3 regions of the Nonomuraea sp. NPDC005501 genome follow, and region 1 is predicted to be linked to each of the others. Evidence: riboswitches for the same ligand, from Rfam matches in the RefSeq annotation. Region 1 holds a riboswitch; each other region holds the start of a gene.
The links. Region 1 has a riboswitch for cyclic di-AMP ahead of ABZS51_RS41130 (hypothetical protein). Riboswitches for the same ligand answer to the same signal wherever they lie in the genome.
Positions count from the first base shown of each region.

Region 2: it holds a riboswitch for cyclic di-AMP, as region 1 does, so the genes downstream of both, ABZS51_RS29765 (C40 family peptidase) here and ABZS51_RS41130 (hypothetical protein) in region 1, are expected to answer to the same signal.
Region 3: it holds a riboswitch for cyclic di-AMP, as region 1 does, so the genes downstream of both, ABZS51_RS20895 (CHAP domain-containing protein) here and ABZS51_RS41130 (hypothetical protein) in region 1, are expected to answer to the same signal.

Region 1 is NZ_JBEXDT010000164.1:3,904-9,609, forward strand. Features, by position in the region: gene ABZS51_RS41120 (DeoR/GlpR family DNA-binding transcription regulator) at 134-907, shown strand; gene galT (galactose-1-phosphate uridylyltransferase) at 910-1,989, shown strand; cyclic di-AMP (ydaO/yuaA leader) riboswitch at 2,057-2,192, shown strand; gene ABZS51_RS41130 (hypothetical protein) at 2,197-3,159, shown strand; gene ABZS51_RS41135 (FAD-dependent oxidoreductase) at 3,337-4,527, shown strand; gene ABZS51_RS41140 (RNA polymerase sigma-70 factor) at 4,624-5,520, shown strand; partial or broken gene ABZS51_RS41145 (aldo/keto reductase) at 5,570-5,706, opposite strand, start outside.
Region 2 is NZ_JBEXDT010000073.1:432-6,137, reverse strand. Features, by position in the region: gene ABZS51_RS29775 (NYN domain-containing protein) at 1-1,135, shown strand, start outside; gene ABZS51_RS29770 (NlpC/P60 family protein) at 1,329-2,303, shown strand; cyclic di-AMP (ydaO/yuaA leader) riboswitch at 2,754-2,910, shown strand; gene ABZS51_RS29765 (C40 family peptidase) at 3,098-3,511, shown strand; gene ABZS51_RS29760 (hypothetical protein) at 3,604-4,434, shown strand; gene ABZS51_RS29755 (M48 family metallopeptidase) at 4,444-5,706, shown strand, end outside.
Region 3 is NZ_JBEXDT010000041.1:30,160-35,865, reverse strand. Features, by position in the region: gene ABZS51_RS20920 (alpha-2,8-polysialyltransferase family protein) at 1-227, shown strand, start outside; gene ABZS51_RS20915 (DUF6716 putative glycosyltransferase) at 286-1,449, opposite strand; gene ABZS51_RS20910 (hypothetical protein) at 1,446-2,390, opposite strand; gene ABZS51_RS20905 (aldo/keto reductase) at 2,513-3,328, shown strand; gene ABZS51_RS20900 (Gfo/Idh/MocA family oxidoreductase) at 3,349-4,302, shown strand; cyclic di-AMP (ydaO/yuaA leader) riboswitch at 4,421-4,560, shown strand; gene ABZS51_RS20895 (CHAP domain-containing protein) at 4,574-5,272, shown strand; gene ABZS51_RS20890 (ABC transporter substrate-binding protein) at 5,652-5,706, shown strand, end outside.

The DNA.
Region 1 (5,706 bases):
AGCGACGAGCCCTGGTGTGACGTGCGTCTCCAACGTCTCCCGCCGGCGCTTCCGGCACAAGGGTGAGACCGGTCAACATTCCCCAACACTGGCATGTCATAATTTGGTGGAATCTGTTGGAAGGAGCGCGGGCTTGCTGGCACAGCAGCGACAACAGACCATCCTCGAGCGCGTGCGCAGCAGCGGCGGCGTCCGGGTGGCGGACCTCGTGCGCGAGCTCGGCGTCTCCGACATGACGATCCGCCGCGACCTGGAGGTCCTCGCCGAGCGCGGCCTGCTGGCCAAGGTCCACGGCGGCGCGACGGCGCTGGACCAGGGGTCCACGGAGGAGCCTGGCTTCACCGCCAAGTCGGCCCGGCAGCAGCACGAGAAGGAGGCCATCGCGCGTGCCGCCGCCGAGCTCGTACGGCCGGGCACCGCGGTCGCGCTGTCGGCCGGCACCACGACGTGGTCGCTGGCCCACCATCTGACGGGCGTGCCCGAGCTGACGGTCATCACGAACTCCGTGCCCGTCGCCGACGTCTTCCACCGCAACCCGCGCCCCGACCGCACGGTCGTGCTGACCGGGGGCGTCCGCACTCCTTCCGACGCGCTGGTGGGCCCGGTGGCGGTGGCCGCGATCCGCCGGCTGCACGTGGACACGCTGTTCCTCGGGGTGCACGGCATGAGCGTGCGGGCCGGGTTCACCACGCCGAACCTGCTGGAGGCGGAGACCGACAGGGAGCTGGTGGCCGCGGCGCACCGGCTGGTGGTTTCGGCGGACCACACGAAGTGGAACACGATCGGCATCAGCACGATCGCCGAGCTGGCCGAGGCCGACGTCGTCATCACCGACGCGGGGCTGCCCGAGGACGCACGCACCGAGCTGGCCGAACGGGCCGGACAACTGATCATCGCTGAGGGGTAGCCGTGAAGCGCACCATCACCCATCTGGCCGACGGCCGGGAGCTGATCTACTTCGACCGGAGCGACGACGCCGACCGCGGCGCGATCGACCGCCGGCCGCTCGATCCGCGACCGGTGGCCTCCGAGCTGCGTTACGACCCGCTGACCGAGGAGTGGATCGCGGTCGCGGGGCACCGGCAGACGCGCACCTTCATGCCTCCGGCGGACGAGTGCCCGCTGTGCCCGTCGACGGACACGCGGGCCTCGGAGATCCCGGCGCGCGACTATGACGTGGTGGTCTTCGAGAACCGTTTCCCCTCCTTCTCCATGAATCTCGGGACTTATCAGGATGTGGGGGGTCTGAGTGAGGTTCGTCCGGGGGTGGGACGGTGCGAGGTGGTGTGCTTCACCTCGGAGCACTCCTCCTCGTTCTCCCGCCTGTCCGACGCGCAGGTCGAGCTGGTGATGGAGGCCTGGGCCGACCGTACGGCCGAGCTGTCCGCGATCGACGGCGTCGAGCAGGTCTTCTGCTTCGAGAACCGGGGCGAGGAGATCGGCATCACGCTGACCCACCCGCACGGGCAGATCTACGCCTACCCGTACGTCACGCCGCGCACGAAGCTCCAGCTCGGCGCGGCCGCGCGGCACGCGGCCCGGCAGGGGGGCAACCTGTTCGCGGACGTGCTGGCGGGCGAGCGCGCCGCCGGGACCCGGGTCGTGGCCGCCAACGAGCTGTGGACGGCCTTCGTCCCGGCCGCGGCCCGGTGGCCGTTCGAGGTGCACGTCTATCCGCACCGGCAGGTCCCCGACCTCGCCGCGCTGTCGGAGGAGGAGCGCGCCGCGTTCGCGCCGCTCTACACCTCGGTGCTGCGGGCCCTGGACGGGATGTTCGGCGTCGCCATGCCGTACGTCTCGGCCTGGCACCAGGCCCCGGTACGGCAGGACCGGGAGCTGGGGTACCTGCACCTGGAGCTGTTCAGCATCAGGCGGGCGCCCGGGAAGCTGAAGTATTTGGCGGGGTCGGAGTCGGCGATGGGCGCGTTCGTCAACGACGTGCTCCCCGAGGAGGCGGCCCGGCTGCTCCGATCACAGGTTGATCACTGATTGATCTCTGATTGGAGTCGCATGGCCTCCGCTTTACTACTAGTATCCCTTCGGTACCGGCCGTAACAGCTGGTACACGCCTAATCCCGGGCGCGTCGCTCGGGAGCCGGGGACCCACCGCATCTGGGGTGAATCCACTTCGGTGGTAGGGACCTCCCATCCCGAACCCGTCAGCTAACCCGGCCGGCAGAGGGAGAGGAATACTCCGTGGCGTCCGCGTCCCCCACGCGCCTTGCCATCAACTTCGTCATCGGCGTCGTGATCGCCACCGCCGGCTTCGGCGCGGCCACCGCGACCGCCGCCCCCAAACCCAGCGAATCCGAGCTGCGCGCCGAGCTGAAGAAACTGAACGGCAAGGTCGACAAGCTCATCGAGAGCTACAACCTCAAGCGGGTCGAGCTGGCCAAGGCCCAGCAGGCTGCCGGCACAGCCGGCAAGCGGCTCGCCGCCGCCGAGCAGGCGGTCGCCACGGCCGAGCGCCGGGTCACCGAGATCGCGCAGCTGCGCTACCAGAACGGCGACCCGGCCGTCCTCGGCTTCATGCTTCCCAACAGCGCCGCCGGCGCGGCCGTCCTGGAGCAGATGACCCGCGACCAGCAGACGGTCGTGGCGGGCGTCGCCAAGGCCCGCGACGAGAAGAAGCGGGCGGCCGACGAGGCCGCCGCCCTGGCCACCAGGATCAGCGCCGAGACGGCGGACGTCGCCAAGCGGCGCGACGAGGCCCAGGACGTCATCGACGACATCGAGAAGAAGCTCAAGGATCTCGTGCCGGTCAGCACCGGCCGCCGCTCCGACGGCACCTGGGCGCCCGAGCTGCCGTCGGGCACCGACAACATCACCCCGCGCACCCAGGCGATGCGCGCGCTGGTCCAGAAGAACTTCTCGCTGCCGTTCACGGTCGGCTGCTTCCGCTCGGGGTCGAGCGGCGAGCACCCGCTGGGCCGGGCGTGCGACTTCATGATGAGTTCGGGCGGCACCATGCCCAGCGCCGCCAACCAGGCCCTCGGCGACCGCCTCGCGGCCTGGGCGTTGGCGAACAAGGCGAAGCTGGGGGTGAAGTACGTGATCTGGCGGCAGCGCATCAACCAGGGCTCCGGATGGAGCGCCATGTCGGACCGCGGCAGCATCACCGAGAACCACTTCGACCACGTCCACATCTCGATGAACTGAACGAGGGTCGGGCCGCGGGACCGCCGGTCGGCTCACCACCGGCGCCCGCCGCCACCCGCACAGCGAGCTCGATCAGCTCCGCGACCCACTATCGGATGTGATCCGCGCCACACCCTGTCACAGGTTCCCTCCGTCCGACGCCTTGTGCGCGAAACCCGAGCGAACGGAGCAGAGACCATGACCGAGCACACCGGCGGCCGGACGGAAGTCATCGTGATCGGCGGCGGATACGCCGGAGTCCTCGCGGCCAACCGCCTGACCCGCCGCGACGACGTGGCCGTGACCCTCGTCAACCCGCGCCCGGCCTTCGTCGAGCGCGTGCGCCTGCACCAGCTGGTGGCGGGGTCCGACGACGCGGTCGTCGACTACGAGGACGTCCTGAGCGAACGCGTCAAGCTCGTGGTCGACACCGCGACCGCGATCGACCGGGAGGCGCGCACCGTCTCGCTGGCCGGCGGCGGCACGGTCGGGTACGACCACCTGATCTACGCGGTGGGCAGCCGCAGCGGCGTGCCTGAGGTGCCCGGCGCGGACAGGTTCGCCTACCAGATCGCCACCCTGGAGGAGGCCGAGCGGCTGCGCCAGGCCGTGGCCGCCGCGCCCGCCACCGCGGCGCTGACGGTCGTGGGCGGCGGCGCCACCGGTATCGAGATCGCGGCCGAGCTCGCCGAGGCGGGCCGCACCGTCAGCCTCGTCTGCGGAGGACAGCTCGGCCTCTACCTCCACCCGAACGGCCGCCGCTTCGTCGCCAAGCGGCTGGCGGCCCTGGGCGTGACCGTCCTCGAAGGCCCCGGCACCAAGGCGGCGTCCGTGACGGCCGGCGCCGTCCGCCTCGCCGACGGCCGCGAGGTGCGCGGCCACCTGACCATCTGGGCCGCCGGCTTCGGCGTTCCCGACCTGGCCGCCCGCAGCGGCCTCAGCACCGACGAGACGGGCCGCCTCCTCACCGACGAGACCCTGACCAGCATCGACGACGACCGCATCGTCGCCGCCGGGGATGCGGCCTCGCCCTCGGGCCTCGCTTACCGGATGGGCTGCCAGTCCGCCGTCCAGCTGGGCCCGCACGCCGCCGACGCCGTGCTTCGCCGGATCGAGGGCGGAGCGCCCGAAGCCATCAGCGTCGCCTTCGCCGGGCTGTGCGTCAGCCTCGGCCGCGGCGCCGGCATCTTCCAGTTCGCGCGCAAGGACGACACCGCCATCCGGTTCTACGTCGGCGGCGGACCGGGCGCGCGCCTCAAGGAGTTCGTCGTCGCCCACACCGTCAAGCAGCTCGCCGACGAGGCCCGCAAGCCCGGCGCACGCGTCCTGAAGGCCAAGGACAACGCCCGGCAGCAGCGCGTCCAGGCCGCGCCCGCGTACGTGTCGTAGCCCCCTGAAGCGGGCGGCCCAGGCGCATCCCGCTCCCCCCATGCCCGCTCCCCATGCCCTGCCTCCCGGGACGGGCCGCCATGGAAGGATTCCAGGATGCACGACCACGCCGCGGACCCGGCGACGGAGGCCTTCGTCGCCCACCGCAACCTGCTCTTCACCGTCGCCTACGAGATCCTCGGCTCGGCGGCCGACGCCGAGGACGTCCTGCAGGAGGCCTGGCTGCGCTGGGCCGAGATCGACCTGGCGCAGGTCCGCGACCCGCGCGCGTTCCTCGTGCGCGTCACGACCCGGCGGGCGCTCGACCGGCTGCGGGCCCTGCGGCGCCGCAAGGAGGCCTACGTCGGCCCCTGGCTGCCCGAGCCGCTGCTCACGTCGCCGGACGTCGCGGAGAACGCCGAGCTCGCCGAGAGCCTGTCCATGGCCGTGATGCTCGTCCTGGAGACCCTCTCGCCCACCGAGCGGGCCGTGTTCGTCCTGCGCGAGGTCTTCGACGTCGACTACGACGAGATCGCGGAGGCGGTCGGCAAGACCCCCGCCGCGGTCCGCCAGATCGCCCACCGCTCCCGCAAGCACGTCGACGCCCGCCGCCCTCGCCACGTGGTCTCCCCGCGCCAGGCGCAGGCCGCCCTCGCGTCGTTCCAGCACGCCGTGGAGACCGGCGACCTGCAGGGCGTGCTCGACGTGCTCGCCCCTGACGTCGTCCTGATCAGCGACGGCGGTGGCGTCAGGAGCGCCGCGCTGCGACCCGTCACCGGCCTCGCGAAGGTGGTCCGCCTCCTCCTCGCCAGTCTCGGCGACAAGGAAGGCACGCTCACCGGCGAGCCCATCACCGTCAACGGCGATCCGGCGCTCCTCCTGCGCCTCGACGGCGAGATCGACAGCGTCATGGCGCTCAAGGTCGAGGACGGCCTCGTCACCGGCATCTACTTCATCCGCAACCCTGACAAGCTCACCCACATCGCCGCCGCCACACCGCTCACCCTGACCTGATACCGGTACGGCCGCGGTTCCCCCCAGGAAAGGAACGAACGCCGCGGCGTCAGTCCCAGGTGGGGAGGTGCTGCTCGGGGTAGCGGGCGCCGAAGCCGCCCGTGGGGAGGATCTCCGCGACGCGCTTCAGGTCCGCCTCGTCGAGCACGAGGTCGGCGGCGGCGACGTTCTCCTCCAGCCTCCCGC
Region 2 (5,706 bases), on a different contig from region 1:
GGAGAACGACAAGGAGTTCCGCGAGCTGGTCGCCGAGTCGGTCGCGGCGGGCTGGCCGGAGCTGGCCGCCTCGCTGGTGGACGGCCACGTGCCGCCCGCCGCCGACCCCGTGCTCGTGGCGGCCGCCGCCTACCTCACCCGCCCGCCCGGCTGGGCCGACATGGTCGAGGCCGCCCGCGCCGACCTCGAACGGTCCGCCGTGGCCGCCGAGGGGTCCGAGCGCGAGGAGGTCGTGTCCCGGCTGCGCGAGCAGCTCGCCGCCCAGAAGAGCGCCGCCAAGGAGGAGACCGACCGGCTGCGCGAGCAGCTCAAGGCCGCCCGCACGGAGAACTCCGACCTGCGCCGCCGCCTCCATGAGGCCCGGGAGAAGTCCAGGGAGGCGCAGCGGCGCGCCGAGGAGATGGAGCAGCTCGCCGAGGAGGCGCGGTCGACGGCCTCGGCGGCGGGCAGCGCGGGCGAGGCCGAGCTGCGGCGGTTGCGCGAGCGGCTGGCCGACGCCGAGAAACAGCTCGAAGCCTCGCGCCGGGCCGCCCGCGAGGGCCGCAGCATCGAGGACGCCCGCATCCGGGTGCTGCTCGACGCCCTCCAGGACGCCTCCGCCGGGCTGCGCAGGGAGCTGGCCCTGCCCACCATGATCAGCAGGCCCGCCGACTCGGTGGCGGCCGTCACCGGCGAGCGTCCCAGCGTGCGCGGAGTGCCGGCCCGCGCGCTGGCCGACGACGACCCGCAGCTCCTCGACCAGCTCCTCGCGCTGCCCCAGGTCCACCTGATCATCGACGGCTACAACGTGACCAAGGCCGGCTACGGCACCCTCACGCTGGCCGACCAGCGCAACCGGCTCATGACCGGGCTCGGCGGGCTCGTCGCGCAGACCCGCGTCGAGGTGACCGTGGTCTTCGACGGGGCCGAGCTGAACGCGCCGGTCCAGGTGGTGGCGCCGCGCGGGGTGCGCGTGCTGTTCAGCGCGCCGGGGGAGATCGCCGACGACCTCATCCGCCAGCTCGTCCGCGCCGAGCCGCCCGGCCGGGCCATCGCCGTGGTGTCCTCCGACCGCGAGGTGGCCGAATCCGTCCGCAGGATGGGCGCCCGCCCCGTACCGTCGGCACTGCTGCTCCGCAGGCTGGGCCGCGCGTAAACCGCGAGCTGGGCTGCGCGTAGACCGAGGGCTGGGCTGCGCGTAGACCGCGGGCCGGACTTGAGCAGGGCGCGATCCGGACGTAGCGGCTGGACGGCAAAGCGACGGTATAAGGAATCTGGCGTTTAGGTGAGATCAACACCTTAACTTCTGTACTATTTCGCCCCAGGTATGATCCCTTGGAGGCGACGCTGTGAGTTTGGGCCGGGTGCCGATGGTCGCGTGTCTCGCGATCGGGTTGCTGCTTTCGCCGACAGGTGGAGCCCAGGCCGCGCCGAAGCCCACGATCAAGCAGGCCAAGGCGAAGCTCGCCAAGCTCAACGACAAGGCCGACAAGGTCGTCGACCGCTACAACACGGCGACCGAGAACCACAAGAAGGCCCAGTCCGCCTACACCGAGCTCAACGACAGCTACAAGCGCAAGCTCGCGACCGTGGCCGACCTGCGCGAGCAGGTGATCTCGATGGCCGTCAACAGCTACAAGCTGGGCCGCGACGTCACCTCCATGCCCGGCGTGATCGGCTCCGACGATCCCATGAACACCCTGGGCGGCCTCGCCCTGGCCGACCAGGTGACCCGGGAGCGCGCTGACAAGCTCACCGCCTTCGACCGGGAGAACCGCGGCCTCAAGGCCGAGCGTGACAAGGCCGAGGAGGCCCTGGCCGCCGCCGACAAGGAGCGCGACGCGGTCCGCAAGGAGCGCGCCGAGGTCCTCAAGCTCATCGCCCAGCAGAAGAAGCTGCTCGACCGGCTCGGCGCCTACCGGGTGGGCGACCCGAACAGCACCGGCATCAAGTACACCGGCGCGGCCTCGGGCAACGCGGCGGCCGTGCTCCGGTTCGCGTACTCGCAGGTGGGCAAGCCGTACGTGTTCGGCGGCACGGGCCCCGGCGGCTGGGACTGCTCGGGGCTGACGCAGGCGTCGTGGCGCGCGGCCGGCGTCTCGCTGCCGCGCACCACCTGGCAGCAGTGGGCGTGGGGCGCCTCGCGCAGGGTGGCGCTGAACGCGCTGCAGCCCGGGGACCTCATCTTCAGCTCGGGACTCGGCCACGTGAGCATCTACGCGGGCAACGGCCAGATCGTTCACGCGCCGCAGACGGGCGACGTCGTCAAGGTCGCCACCCTCTCCTCGTACGGCGGCGCCCTCGTCGGCGCCATCCGCCCGTAGCGCGCCACGCGGCGCATCCTCTCACTCTGAACCGAAGACACTGCCTCGCTGTGGCGAGGCAGTGTAGCGGCCGTGCGCGCGTCTCGTGACGGGAACGCAAGTGAAGAACTGAAGCGGTCCGTGACCGGTCATGGTCACGTGGCCTGCCGTCCTGCCGGGGACAAACCTGACAAATGTGACGAAAGAGTCCTGACAGGCGCCTGATTCGTCAAGTGTGAGCAGAGTCACATTTGCGTAACGAATCATGGTGGCTAGCTGGGAGTCGTCCCTTTACTGACACCTTATGGCGATCTTTACAGCTTGACCCACGCTTTGCCGTTTCATGACATCTCGGCGTAACTTCTGGCGTCGCGGCGAACAAGCCATGGCGCCGCGAACCAACATCGGTCCCACCGATGTGGACGAGATAGCAATCCATCGGTCGCCGCCGTAAATATCCGTACTTGTTGCGGTGGTGGCCTGCCGAGTCCGTGCAGCCAGGAGGCACGGAGCCGGGGACCCAGCGATCCCGAGCGGGATCAGGGGTGAATCGGCGCGTAACGCGCCGTAGGGCGACTTCCAGGCCCGAATCCGTCAGCTAACCCGGTAGGCGTTCGTGGAAGATCCAAGGAGAAATCCTGTCTACCCACTCGCACAACCCCCGTCTGTCCCGAATCGCCCTGAGCGGCGTCGCTCTCACCATGACCGTGACGGCCGGAGGTCTGGTCCTCCATGCTCCGGCGGCCCAGGCGGCAGGGACGACGAGCACCACGGCCAGTCTTTCCACGGTTTCGGCGGGCACAGCCGCCGCGTCCGTGAAGACGGCGGCCGGCAAGACGGCGAAGGCCTCCAAGGCCGTCCGGCAGCAGGCGAAGGCCCATGCGGCCGTCGCCGTCGCCAAGGCGCAGATCGGTGACCCGTACCGTTACGGCGGCACCGGCCCTGGCGCGTTCGACTGCTCCGGACTGGTCCAGTACGCCTGGAAGAAGGCCGGCGTGAGCATTCCCCGCGTGACGAACAGCCAGTACGCACGCATCAAGAAGAAGGTCTCCTGGAAGAACCTCCAGCCGGGTGACCTGATGTTCTTCCGGGGGCTCGGTCACGTGGGCATGTACGTCGGCCACGGCAAGATGGTCCATTCGCCGCGGACAGGTCTGACGGTACGCGTCGAGAAGATCAGCGGATGGCGCAAGTCGTCGTTCGTGGGGGCGGTACGTCCCGGCCTGTGAGCACGCACGAAGACCCCGTCCCGGGTTGGGGACGGGGTCTTCGCGCGTTCGGGAACGAACAGCGGGCGGGTGGCCGGGTACGATCGGACAGCGTGTCCGCCCGGGTGAGTCGTCGAGCCGTGCTGGCGGGGGTGGCGCCCCTGCTCGCGCTGGCCGCCGCGTCCTCGCCGGCCCGTGAGCCTGCTCAGGCGGATCGTGCCGTCGGGCTCGGCGGGACAGGGGGCGAGCCGTGGCCCGGCGAGACGCGGGCGGCACGGGGCGCCCGATCACTCGTGCTGGGACACCGGGCCGATCCGAGCCTGCTCCAGGATCTCGCGCGCCGGGCCGACACCGCGGCGGAGCGCGTCTCCGGCGTTCTCAGCGTGTCCGTGCGGCCCCTCGTGCTCGTGCCCGCCTCCGCCGCCGAGGCCGCGCGCCTGGCCGGCGTGGCGGACGTCGAGGGGCTGGCCGCCGTGGCCGACGGAAGCCGCGTCGTCGTGGTCCCCGGCACGTTCGACCGCCTCACCCCCACCGGCCGCGACGTCGTGCTCACCCACGAGCTCACCCACGTCGCCGCCGGCACCGGCGGGCTGCCGCCGTGGCTGTACGAGGGATTCGCCGACTACGTCGCCTACCGCGACGCCGGCCTGAGCGTGCCTGTGGCCGCCGCCGAGCTGGCCGCGGAGGTCCGGGCGTCGCGGCCGCCGCGCCGGCTGCCCGAGCCCGGCGATTTCGCGCCCGGCTCGGCCCGGCTGGCGGCGGTCTACCAGGAGGCGTGGCTCGCCTGCCGGTACGTCGCCGAGCGGCGTGGGGAGGACACGCTGGTGAGGCTCTACCGTGATGCCAGGACGCGGGGCGCCGCCCGCGCGCTGACCGCCGCCGGACTCCCGGCCGCGCGGCTGACGGCGGGGTGGCGCGCGTACGTGCGTGAGAAGCTGGCGTAGGGGGATCATGTGACGAACGACGGCCAGGTGGGGGACGCGGCCCGCGGAGCGGACGCGCCCGGCACAGACGCGCCCGGCACCGACGCGACTCCGGGCGACAGCGCCACGGGGCATACCGCGGCGCGGCAGGCCGGGCTGGTGTGCGCCGGGCTCGGGATCGCGACCCTGGCCGTGGTGGCCCTCACGACGCCGTGGCGGGCGCTGCCGCCCTCCGCGCCGCATGTGGCCCCCGACCCCGCCCGTGACTTCAGCCCCGCCCAGATCGCGCACGCCGCCGCGTTCGACGCCGCCACCGGCGCGCCCGGCTACCTGTCGCTCGGCCTGAGCCTGCTCTTCGCCGGCCTGCTCGTCCTCACCCCGCTCGGCGGCCGGCTGCTCGGACGGCTCAGGGGCCCGTGGTGGCTGCGCGTCGTCCTGGGCGTGCTGCTGCTCACCGCGATCGTCGAGGCGGTCAGGTGGCCGCTCGGCATGTGGTTCGAGACCGAGCTGCGCGCGTACGGCCTGTCCACGCAGGACTGGGCGTCCTGGACGGGCGACCGTCTCAAGAGCATCGGCGTCAACGCCGCCGTGCTGTCCCTCACGATGGTGGTCCTGGTCTGGCTGGCGCGCAGGGTCCGCCGGTGGTGGATCCCGGCCGCGGTGGGCGCGTTCGCGCTGACCGTGGCGCTCTCGTTCATCTATCCCGTGGTGGTCGAGCCGCTGTTCAACGACTTCCGCCCCATGCCGCAGGGCCCGCTGCGCACGAGCCTGCTGCGGATGGCCGAGCGCGACGGCGTGCCGGTGGAGGACGTGCTCGTCGCCGACGCCTCCCGCCGCACCACCGCACTCAACGCGTACGTCTCGGGCTTCGGCGCCACCCGCCGGATCGTCGTCTACGACACGCTGCTGCGCGCCCCGGGCCCGCAGGTGGAGCTGGTGGTCGCGCACGAGCTCGGCCACGCGAAGAACGGCGACGTGCTGAGCGGCACGCTCGTCGGCGGGCTCGGCGCCGCCGCCGGCACCGTGCTGCTGTACCTGGCCTTCCAGCTCGTACGGCGGCGCACCGGAGTCGCCTCGGTGGCCGACCCCAAGGCCGTGGGCGCGCTGCTCGGCCTGATGAGCCTGGCCACCGTGCTGTCCGGCCCCGCCCAGAACGTCGTCGGCCGCCACGTCGAGGCCCGCGCCGACGTCCACGCCCTCGACCTGACGAGGGACCCGGCCACCTTCGTCGCCATGCAGAAACGCCTGGCGCTCACCAACATCTCCGACCTGTCACCCGATGCCGTGGAGTAC
Region 3 (5,706 bases), on a different contig from region 1:
GGCTGTCGGCGGACGGCTCGGTGCAGGCTCCGCCCGCCCTGGACCTGCCGGCGCTGGTGCGGGCGGTGGGTTACTGCATGCAGGCGGAGGCGTACCCGGAGCTGCGGCCGTCGGCGACGGTGTTCGACCCGCGCTACTTCAAGCGCAAGCGGCTGGAGACGCTCGGCCTGACCGGCCGCCCCACGGCCCTGGCCCGCCTGCGGCGCAAGCTCACCACCGCCCGCTGACGCACACGCCCGCCCGGTGACGCACGCGCCCGCCGTCCCCTGACGCAACGACGTGCGTCTACCGCCGTCCGCTGATGTAGCGGCGGACGCGGCGCCGGGCGCGGTAGCCGTAGCGCAGCACGGTCGGCGGCACCTCCAGCCGGAGCCGGGCGCGGCGGCGGGCGGCGGCGTGCTCCGGCCCGTCCAGCAGCGACCGGGCCGGCGTCTCCCGGCCGGCCGCCTGCGCGGCCAGCAGGCCCGTCCAGTCGTCCAGCCCCGCCGGGTGGAAGTAGTTGGTCGCGCACCACTCGGGGTCGGCGGCCCGGAAGCCGCCCTCCGCGAGCTGGTCCAGCGTCCCGAGCAGCCCGCTCCCCTCGAACACCAGGTTGATCATCTCGGCGCTCACCCCGAAGTCGGAGAGCACCAGCGACGGCACTCCCTGGGCGACCGCCTCCAGCGCGGCCGTCGAGCTGACCGTGACGAACCCGGCCGCCCGCTCCAGGTGCTCGTGCATGGGCCCGGCCGCGAAGGACAGCCGCCCCGGCTCGCCCATCTCGCGCCAGAGCCGCTGGTAGTGGTGGCGCTCGCGGTGCGTCTGCCGCTCGCCCTCCAGGGCGCGCAGCTTCACCACCACGTCCAGGTCGGGCCGCCGCTCGGCCAGCCGCGCCAGGGCGACCAGCACCTGCTCCCGCTCCGCCCGCTCCCGCGGCACCTTGGCCTGGGTGGCGAACACCACCCGGTTCCCGCCGCCCCCGGCGCGGCCGGGACGCAGGAACGGCAGCCGGGCCAGCCCGATCGCCCCTCCCCCGCCGAGCCGCGCCGCGATCTCCCCGAACTCGGCCACCTCGCGCCGGCTGTGCAGCACGAACAGGTCGCAGCCGCTGCGGAAGAGCCACGCCTTCTCGGTGGCGGGCACGGAGATGCCGGGCAGCCCGGTCGCGAACACGGGCCGGGGCCGCAGCCCGCTCAGCACCTCGGCGACCAGCACGTCCACGACCGGGCCGGTGCAGGCGACGAGGATCACGTCCGGCCGGCTGCGCTCCGCCTCGCGCCGCAGGGCGCGGGCCGACAGCACGGGGGGCGCGGGCCGCCCGTGCACCGCCGCGGCGATCTGCTCCGGCGAGGGCGCGATCGGCGTACGCACCACCACGAGGTCCGTCTCGCAGCCGGCCGGCAGGTCGCCGAGCAGGCAGGCCGCCCACTTCAGGTACGAGTCGGAGTCGGCGACCGCCAGCACTCTCACCCGGTCACTCCTGTCAGATGCGATCGCAGGGCGGGGGCCGCCCCGCTGGTCCACCAGTCGTCCGGCACGGCCACCGGCTCCACCGCGACTCCGCGCGGGCCGAGCAGGACCCGCAGCGAGGCGATGGCGGTCGAGGGAAGGCTGAGCACCCGCTGCCCGGCGTCGAGGCCGCGCAGCGTCAGCTCGGCCGGCGCGCCGCCGTCGTGCACGGTGATGCCGGGCCGTTCCCGGATGAGCGCCACGTCCGCGGGGTCCTCGCGCCGGTGCGGGTAGTAGGCGAGCGGCTCCTCGCCGGCCAGGTCGGTGAGCCAGCGCAGGTAGCGGTCGCGGCGCACCAGGCCGTTGCGCACCAGGGACGTGCCGAGCACCACGGTGCGCTCGGCCGGTCCGGGCTCGGTGGGCGGCTGGGAGCGCAGCCAGGCGAAGTCATGGCGGACGAGGTCGAACCCGGCGTCGCGGACCGACTGTTCGAGCTCCTCGGTGACCGGCAGGGCGGTGAAGACGGTCACCCGGCCGGCGCGCAGCCTGAGCGCGGCGGCCAGCCCCAGCACGGCGCGCAGCCGTCCCGGGTGGGCGCGGGCCCGCAGCAGCGGACGGTACGGACCCGCCGCCAGCAGCTCCAGCAGCCGGAGCGTGGCCAGGCCGTCGTCCACGACGACCAGCCGGCCGGGGCGGGAGGTGAGCCAGCGCAGCTGCACCTTGCCGGAGAAGGCGTCGCCGGCGGCGTTCATCCGGCGCGGCAGCTTCTCGGACGGCTCGGCCAGCTCCAGGCCCTCGGGCAGCGACAGGCGGCGCAGCTCGCGGCGGGTGGCCTTCAGCGCGCGCTGCCCGGCGCGGGGCACGACGGCGGTGGCGGGGCCGAGCACGCCGGCGTGGTGCGCCTCGACGGCGCAGAGCATCTGGAGGGGTGACTCCACCCAGGCCGATGCCCGCTCCGTCACCCCTGCTCTCCCCACTCCGGGCTGATGCCGGCTTCGCTCCGGGTCGCCCGCGACCGCACGACGCGCTCACCGTAATCCGGCCCCCTGACGGCGCGGGGAACGCCGCGTGAACAATGGAGGCCATGAACTCGCTCAATCTCACCAGTGACGGCGTCTCGATCCCCCAGCTCGGGTTCGGCGTCTGGCAAGTACCCGCCGACGAGGCCGAGCGGGCCGTGACGACCGCTCTGGAGGCCGGTTACCGGCACGTCGACACCGCCAGGATCTACGGCAACGAGGAGGGCGTGGGCCGGGCGGTGCGCGCCTCCGGTCTGCCGCGCCAGGAGGTGTTCGTCACCACGAAGCTGTGGAACGACGACCACCACCGCGCCGAGCGGGCCCTGGACGAGAGCCTGGCGCGGCTCGGCCTGGACCACGTCGACCTCTATCTCATCCACTGGCCCGCGCCGAAGCAGGACGCCTACGTGGGCGCCTGGCGGGCGCTGGAGAAGGCGCACCGTGACGGGCGGGCCCGGGCCATCGGTGTGTCCAACTTCACGGTGGAGGCGCTCACCCGGCTCATGGACGAGACCGGGATCACGCCGTCGATCAACCAGATCGAGCTGCACCCGTGGCTCCAGCAGCACGAGCTGCGGGCCTTCCACGAGGCCAACGGCATCCTCACCGAGGCGTGGAGCCCGCTCGGCCAGGGCCGGGGCCTGCTGGAGGAGCCGGTGTTCCAGACGCTGGCCGCCAAGCACGGGCGCACCCCGGCGCAGGTCGTGCTGCGCTGGCACATCCAGCTCGGCAACGTGACGATCCCCAAGTCGGTCACGCCGTCCCGCATCCGGGAGAACATCGACGTGTTCGACTTCGTCCTGGACGACGAGGACCTGGCGGCTATCGGGGCACTCAACGCCAATCGCCGCCTTGGGCCCGATCCCGCCACATTTGGGTAAAAAAGCTATGATCCCTCGCCATGAGGGATCTCGCATGGGGCATCGCGGCGACAGGCGGCATCGCACGGACCGTGGGCGCGGTCATCGCCGCGGAGACCGGCATGCGGGTGGCGGCCGTCGGCTCGCGTGATCTGGGCCGCGCCGCCGCGCTGGCCGCGGAGCTCGGCGCCGAGTCGGCGTACGGCTCCTACGCGGAGCTGTGCGCCGACCCGGCCGTCGACGCCGTGTACGTGGCCACGCCCCACGCCCAGCACCTGGCGGTGGCCGAGGCGGCCATCGCGGCGGGCAAGGCCGTGCTGTGCGAGAAGCCGCTGGCCGCCTCGCTCGCCGACGCCCAGCGCATGGTGCGCCTGGCCCGCGAGGCCGGGGTCTTCCTGATGGAAGCGATGTGGATGCGGTTCAACCCGCTCATCCGGCGGGTGGCCGCCGACCCGCGCTTCGGCGAGATCCGCTCGGTGCAGGCCAGTTTTGGCTTCGCTTTGCCGTTCGACCCGGCCCACCGGCTGTGGGCTCCGGAGCTGGGCGGCGGGGCCCTGCTGGACCTGGGGATCTACCCGTTCGGGCTGGCCCAGCTGCTGCTCGGGGCGCCGTCGGAGGTGCGGATGACGGGTTGCCTGGCGCCGTCCGGCGTGGACGCGGAGGCGGGCGGCGTGCTCGTCTACCCCGGCGGGAGGCGGGCGCTGGTGGAGGCCTCGCTGCTCGCCTCGTTCCCCAACAGCGCCCACGTGGTGGGCACGGGGATGCGGGCCGAGATCCAGGCGCCGTTCTGGGCCCCGAACCGCGTCGTGCTCAGCGGAGCGTCGATGGCGACGGAGGTGCACGACCTCGACCCGGCCGACAACGGATACGCGGGGGAGCTGCGCGAGGTACGGGATGCCCTGGCCGAGGGACGGACCGAAAGCGAGATCATGCCACTGGACGAAAGCCTTGCCATGGCGGGGCTTCTGGAGGATGCACGATCTCAGCTCTCCTAGCTGGGCATTTATCCACTTGTAATCCTCTTGCCGGATGTATTACCTTAAATCCTGTTCGTCGGCTTACGTCCGGTTTGCCCGTTCGTTGCCGGCCAGTCGCACAGATCATCACAGGACCCCCCTGTGACCGCTGAATCCGCCTGAGCGCGGAACCGGGGACCCACTTCTCTTGGGGTGAATCGGCACTCCCCTGTGCCGTAGGGCAGCTTCCACGCCCGAACCCGTCAGCTAACCCGGTAAGCGGCATGGAAGCAAGGAGCATCCCTTCTCGATGGCCAAGCACCGTCTCATCCGTGCCCTCACGCCCGGAACGATCCGCGCCACCCTCGGCGCGACCATCATCGCCTCGGCCGCCTTCGGCGCCGTCGTGCCGGCCAACGCGGACACCCCCGAGCACGTGGGGCCGGCCTCCAACTCGTCCGTCAGCCAGACCGTCAACAAGCAGGCCGTGTCCGGCTCCCAGTACGGCCGGGTCAACGTGACCGCGCAGAAGGTCCTCGACGTGGCCCGCGCCCAGGTCGGCACCTCCGAGAACGCCTACGGCGGCGGCACCAAGTTCCAGCAGTGGTACGCGAAGTCGCAGCGCGCGCTGGAGACCGTCAAGCGTGACGGCGGCTCGCCGCAGGCCTACCTCAACGCCGCGTGGTGCTCGATGTTCGTCTCCTGGGTCGGCGAGCAGACCGGCGCCCGCCCGCAGGTCGGCTGGGACGCCTACACCGTGGCCCACGCCCGCTGGTTCGCCCAGAACCACCGCTGGGGCAGCACGGCCAAGCCCGGCGCCGTCGTCTTCTTCTCCTGGAGCGGCAGCAAGGACCTGGACGACATCAACCACGTCGGGTTCGTCGTCAAGGACAACGGCGACGGCACGATCTCCACGATCGAGGGCAACACCGGCAACGGCCGCGTCGAGCAGCGCGTCCGGCCGACCTCCCAGGTCGTCGGCTACGGCTACCCGAACTACGCCGGCTGACCCGGTCCCCCGACCACTCCCCCACCTCTCCCCAGAGGGAGCGAGCGCGCGCCTTCCCCCGGCGCGCGCTCGCTCGCGTTCCGGGAAGATCCCCCCGTACGCCTGACCGTCCCGCCCGGTCCCACAGCGGGTTGTCCGTTCGTGTGGCGTTAACGGGACGGATGGTATGGGAGCGCTCCCAGCGACCTTTTCGCGCCGTTTGGACCCCTAAATCCTCTTTCACAGCGACAAATACGGCCCGAGGTAACGGTTGCGTTTCGGGCCGTTGACGACCCCCACGCCATGAGGGCACTCTTTGTGGGAGCGCTCCCAAGACCTTCCCATCGCGGCCTCATCGCCGCGATGCACCTCCCACATTCACCACCCAGAGGGGTTCCGAATGAAGAACCACAAGCGCTTGGTCATGACCGGAGCCGCGATGACGGCCCTGCTGG